DNA from 2 places in the Peribacillus sp. NPDC097198 genome. Region 1 is predicted to be linked to the other one. Evidence: riboswitches for the same ligand, from Rfam matches in the RefSeq annotation. Region 1 holds a riboswitch; the other holds the start of a gene.
What was found. A riboswitch is a leader RNA that binds a small molecule or an ion and turns the genes downstream of it on or off. The one in region 1 is predicted to bind thiamine pyrophosphate.
Positions count from the first base shown of each region.

Region 2: it holds a riboswitch for thiamine pyrophosphate, as region 1 does, so the genes downstream of both, thiT (energy-coupled thiamine transporter ThiT) here and tenA (thiaminase II) in region 1, are expected to answer to the same signal.

Region 1 covers NZ_JBIWDO010000002.1:465,085-468,235, reverse strand. Annotated here, with positions in the region: gene ACIQXQ_RS05370 (GNAT family N-acetyltransferase) at 1-358, shown strand, start outside; gene ACIQXQ_RS05365 (aspartyl-phosphate phosphatase Spo0E family protein) at 411-587, opposite strand; gene ACIQXQ_RS05360 (Fur-regulated basic protein FbpA) at 814-1,077, opposite strand; SAM riboswitch class I at 1,176-1,279, opposite strand; TPP riboswitch at 1,584-1,689, shown strand; TPP riboswitch at 1,758-1,850, shown strand; gene tenA (thiaminase II) at 1,956-2,645, shown strand; gene thiW (energy coupling factor transporter S component ThiW) at 2,646-3,151, shown strand, end outside; gene thiD (bifunctional hydroxymethylpyrimidine kinase/phosphomethylpyrimidine kinase) at 3,148-3,151, shown strand, end outside.
Region 2 covers NZ_JBIWDO010000002.1:194,544-197,694, reverse strand. Annotated here, with positions in the region: gene ACIQXQ_RS03980 (transglycosylase domain-containing protein) at 1-98, opposite strand, end outside; gene ACIQXQ_RS03975 (universal stress protein) at 389-913, shown strand; gene thiT (energy-coupled thiamine transporter ThiT) at 966-1,547, opposite strand; TPP riboswitch at 1,646-1,748, opposite strand; gene ACIQXQ_RS03965 (cation diffusion facilitator family transporter) at 1,999-2,886, shown strand; gene ACIQXQ_RS03960 (histidine kinase N-terminal domain-containing protein) at 3,110-3,151, shown strand, end outside.

The sequences.
Region 1 (3,151 bases):
TCATATTCTCAAACGGCCATTATATATGATCATACATGATGGAAAAACAGCTGGATGGATGAGTTTTCAATCTTTTTATGGTAGACCCGCATATGATTTTACCGCTGAAATTAGCATCTATATAGATGAGGAGTTCCGTGGGAAAGGAATTGGACAACTTTCAATCCAAAAGGCTATAGAGGCGAGTCCGAAGATAGGGATTAAGACACTTCTTGGATTTATTTTCGCACACAATGTACCAAGTATTAAGCTTTTTTCAAAATTCGGTTTTGAAAAATGGGCGCATTTACCGAAAATAGCAGAACTCGATGGAGTGGAACGCGATTTGGTCATTCTTGGTAAACGTGTCACTACATGACTTCCATTGCAAAAGGCGATTGCCTGGATTTGAATGGTCTGGGATGTACTGATTATTCGCGACAAACTCCCAGGAATTTTATATGTGTGACCGCATTCAATAAAGAATCCAACTCTTGACTTGCTTGAATGGTCATCCTGCTTGTCAAACCATAATTTTTTGCTAACATAATCATTTCTTTTCGTTTTTCTTCAATTTTTTCAACTGTTGTTATATGAGGAGGCTTCAATATAATCACTTCCTATTTTTCAATTATTTTACATTTTTATCATAACCAAAGCACTAGGCGAAATCAATCATTTTACATGTTTTAAATATGTTATTTCACTAGTGAAATGTGACAAAATACCCATTATATTTTTATATTTTGTACTTTTTATGTCAGTTCAAAGAGAAAAAGCATTCGCTTTTACACAGCAAATGCTTTTTCTCTTTGATTGTTCACTATAGGTTAACTAAGTCATGCACTCTGGAGGTGACTCATTACCTGATCTATCTATAACGATCTTATATTCATCTTCAAGAGCTTTTAATGGAGCATCATAGAGATGCTTTTCATCAGAGGTTTTGTATACACCATTTGATAATAGTTCTTCTATCAACAATGCTCTCCTCTGTTCTTTTTTCTCGAAAAACTCTGCCATATGAATGGCCCCTTTCCTTTTATTCATATTTTCCACATATAATGCCCCTAATCTTATAGGCTTTGCTAAAGCCAAAATATATATACCTGTTGTATGGGATTCTTAAACCCTATTTGACAAAAATAAAAACCCCTTCTAATCCAAGAAGAGGTCGACAGAGGTCCGTTCGTCTCTTCTTATCTTCCAAGCGATTGCTTGTTGGAAGAAGCACAGTTCCCCGATGGGTCTGTTGCCGAGGTTTCATAGGGCCAAGTCCCTCCACCTCTCTGGATAAGAATACAGAATATAAATGATTTTGACATGATTTTATCCCACTTGCAAGGATAAGTCAATTACATTCAAATAATTTTTAATTTTTATATTATTTTTCCGTGTGCCCTTTTAGCACAAGGTAAGACCATATCCCTATTTTGCTAATAACTATATTTCCCTCCAATTGACCGTGGGTTAGGTATGCTCCATTTACCATTGGGGATTTTATCCTACTACCCCTTTCACGCCACAAAATACTCATAAAATTCTATTGGATTCAAAGGTTGCATTTTCCTTTTTATCTGATATGATGACAATAATCACATACGAAATACCACTAGGGGAGTCTTCTATAAGACTGAGATGGAATGATGTTCCGGACCCTTTGAACCTGATCCGGGTGATGCCGGCGGAGGAAAGTGGATGATATCGTCGTCGTATATTTGACTTCATCCATCTGCCCCGTTCCGTTTTCAGGAACGGGGTTTTCGTTTAATTGAATAATAAACTGCTAGGGGAGCCATTAATAGGCTGAGAATCAAACCCTTTGTACCTGATCTGGTCATACCAGCGGAGGAAAGCAGGTTGAAAAAGGGATTCGTACATTCCTAGAACAGCCGCTTTCTATATGAAAGCGGCTGTTCTTCATTTTTGGACACTCCCCTCCTTTGTATGTGAATGAATTATAAGGGGGAAAAATCATGACGAAAACCCAAATGAAAACTTTCAGTGCTAGACTCCACGAACGTTCAAAAGAAATTTGGAAAAAGAATCATACTCATCCTTTCGTTCAAGCAATTGGAAACGGGACACTATCAGAAAAGAAATTCGCCTATTACTTAAAGCAGGACTATATCTATCTTATGGATTATGCCAAGCTTTTTGCCTTAGGGACCATCAAGGCCACTAACCTTGAGATCATGACCAAATTTGCGAGTATTTTAAATGAGACTCTACAGGTAGAAATGGATTTGCATAGGAGCTACTGCAAGGAGTTCGGAATTAGTTCTGAGGAATTGGAAAATACCGAACCCACTCCGATTACCCTTGCCTATACAGGTTATATGCTCAATGCTGCCCATCATGGAACTTTAGCCGACCTTATTGCCTGCTTACTTCCTTGTGCCTGGGATTACTATGAAATTGGCTCGATATTAAAAGAACAAAATGGTACAGCACTAGAAACAAATCGTTATATCGCTTGGATTCAATCGTATGCATCCCCCGAATTCGCAGATGCGCACAAATGGTTGGCCAAGCTGTTAGACGAACTGACGGAAGATATGCCTGAAAGGGAATTGAAAAGATTAGAGAAACACTTTTTAATGACCTCCCGATATGAATATTTATTTTGGGACATGGTTCACAACGAACAGGTTTGGCCGCTTTGAATGCTAGGTACTGGTAACTTGTTACGGAAAATGACGTTGACTAGCTTGTTCACGGCCATCACTACACTGACTAGCTCATTCGTTTACATCCCTGTTGGTTTTGCGAAGGTGTTTCCTATTCAACATGTAACCAACGTCATGACAGCCGTTATGTTGGGGCCGGGTTTTGCTGTGACACAGGCCTTTTTAGTATCCCTTCTCAGGAACATGACAGGTACAGGTTCCATTTTTGCATTTCCGGGCAGCATGGTTGGTGCCCTGCTGGCGGCCTTCCTCTACCAAAAAACAAGAAGGATGGGACACGCCTGCTTGGGAGAAATAGTGGGGACAGGCATTCTCGGATCCATCGCCTGTTATCCGATCGCGCTTTTATTATTGGGAAAAAAAGCGGCACTTTTTGGTTTTCTGCCAGCTTTTCTTCTTAGTTCTTTAACGGGCGCAATTATAGGCTTTCTTTTATTGAAAGTTCTCTTAAAAAATCATTATATGAAGGGGTTTTTTTATGA
Region 2 (3,151 bases), 270 kb from region 1:
CTTATATCCACAGTTTGTTTAAAATATATGAACAAACCGGCTCCCACTACGACAATGATTGATATAATTATAAGACCTATTTTCAATAACGCTCTCATTTGTACCCCCATTTTCCCAGATGCGACATGCTCCATTAAAAATATTTTGCCCTTTTTATGAAAGAAAACTCTTGCAATGGCTAAAAGGGAAAACAAATTCCACAACATTTTTCCCCTTATCCTTTTCCATACAAAGTGCCTACAATATTTCTCCCTTTCATGCCTAGTCTTTTCTTTTTCCATACCCTTTACCCACATTTATAAATCAATATACACCTGAAAAAGGCATGAAACCAATAAAAACGGGTATATAACCTATAATGACAAATTATGGGGAGAGATGATCTTAGATGAAACAATTAAAACGTATCGTCGCCGCTTATGATGGAAATGAAGAGAGCAACCGCGCAGTGGAATATGGAGCTTCATTAAAAAAGGCCTTTCCGGAAGCTGAATTGACCATTGTTCAAGTTCTGAATCCAAAAGGTGAAAGCCGCATCATCGAGAGTGCATCCGCTCCTGGGTTCGTACCGGCAGCAGGATTTTATGTCGACCCTTCACAAACGCATCCCGTAACAGAAGTAGAACAACAAAGTCAAATGCACATGAACGATACTCCCACCGTTCATGAAAACAATGTGAGGATGGCTGAAAGCAATATGATGAGATTGCTCAGTGAATGCCAGGTTAATGGAAATATCGAGATTTTAGAGGGAAATGCCACCGATAGCATATGTGACTATGCAAAGCGGGCGAATGCCGATTTAATCATCGTCGGCAACAGTGCAAAAAGCGGCCTGGAAAAGTTCTTCCTCGGAAGCACCAGCAGTTCCATAGCCAAGCAGGCACCTTGCTCGGTATTTATTGCAAAATAATGGAGAAAAGGGCCGGCTCATAATTGAGCCGGCCCTTTTTATAGGTCTGTCCTTAGATGACTTTCTTCAACAAGACATTCGAAGCAGCCGAATAAAGCACCATTACCACGATTGCTGATAAAATAAAACTAAACAGCATATATGTCCCATTGTAAATCAAGGAATAGAGGACGACTGGTTGCCCGTTTGGCGCATATTCCCCAAAGAAAACGATACCTGCTGTAAAATGGCAAAGAAACCTCAGGAAGCTCCCCACAAACATGCCACAAACCGCATATATATCCCCTCTTAACCGTTTTCCCCCTTTACGGTTATTCACAAATTTATTCATGAACAACCCGGATAATCCCACGGCGGTAAAAGCAAGAAAATATTCGATAAATCCTTGAAGCGGCGTTGCCAGAAATGCCAAACCAGTGGCAATCTGCAAAAGCCCCAATAGTAAACCGGTGGCCATTCCGCCCTTGATTCCCCAACGATAGGCCATTAAGAATATCGGCACCATGGCAATGGAAATCGATCCCCCCTGTGGCCATATCCTTGCAAAAACAAAACCGGAGACTATATCCAGCAGTAATGCCAATGCAGAAAAAATCGCGACCTCTGTCATGAATAATGTTTTATGTTTCATCATCTCTCACCCTTCTCCACGTGCAAAAGTGCCCATGAGTCCCGTGTCGCTTTTTTGGCATGCAAAAAAGCAACACCAGGGCGGTAATGGATGCCCAGTATTGCTATCCAAAACCACATCCCTACGCTAGTACTAACTAACAGGTTCATAGGGTCTGAACTCAACCGTTCACTCTCAGCCATCTTGGCTCCCCTTGTGGAAGTATTTAATTTTTGTTCCTCGGTTAGAATATACTACTAGTTTCTCTAATTGACAAGTAAATAACACGATTATATCCACGAGTATTTTTCCCTATTACTGGTTATATTTTTTCATCCAGCCAACTTCTTTACACGTCCTCAATACACATGCCATATGCCAAGTTAGATGGATAAAGACGACAATTTTTCTATAGACTCACTAGGGTTCAATTTGATATCTTTATAAAGGTTATTTTGCACGAGGGGGAAAAGACATGGATAAACATTCAATTTCTGCAGAAAAGGGCGCCTATATCAGTATAGCCGCATACATATTCTTGTCGGCCCTCAAATTAACGTTTGGTTACTTTGGAGACTCGAAAGGACTTTGGGCAGATGGTTTAAACAACACGACCGATATCATTGCCTCTGTCGCTGTATTAATAGGTTTAAAAATATCAAAGCGACCACCGGATAAAAATCATTCATACGGTCATCTGAGAGCTGAAACCGTAGCGTCTTTGGTTGCCGCCTTCATTATGATCACCGTCGGATTACAGGTCATATACAGCGCCATCGAATCATTCTTTTCGCAGGACGCGACAGTTGTACCGAATATGTTCACAGCTTATGTCGCTTTATTCTCCGCCATCTTCATGTACGGGGTTTATCGTTATAACTTGGCTTTAAGCAAAAAAATAAACAGCGCCTCCATCCATGCTGTCGCACAGGACAACCGTTCTGATGCTCTGGTCAGTATCGGTGCTTTCGTAGGTATTATCGGTACCACAATCGGCATAGACTGGTTGGATGCGGTTGCCGCTTTAGTGGTAGGCCTGATGATCTGCAAAACGGCTTGGGATATTTTCCACGACGCTTCACTTTCCTTGACCGACGGTTTCGATGAACAGCATCTCCAACAAATAGGTCAAACCATCCTGTTGACGGATGGGGTGAAAGACATGAGTGAAATTAAAGCACGGATGCATGGGAATGAAATTCTGGTTGAAACTACCGTGCATGTCAATCCGCTCTTGACCGTCATCCAAAGTCATGACATTACAGTGAAAGTTGAAGAAAACTTATTAAAGGAACATGACATCAAACATGTCATTGTCCATATCGAACCCTATACATTTCAAAAAAAAGGTACCCGTCAATAATGAACGGTGCCTTTTTTATATGTGTAAACCCCCTATTAATACAATGTTTACCTAATATAAACAAAGCCTTTCCCCTTTTACCGATCATTTACCGCATGAATGAGTATTTAAAGAACGCTTTTAATCTGTTATTATTAAAACCATATATTGCATTTTGGAATTATATTCTAATTCATTCATAATTAAGTAAGATAAATTCATTTTCCTACACATGGAGGGCAAAATGGTATTGAATCGAGAAATGACTCTTCACTTCCTATCTTCT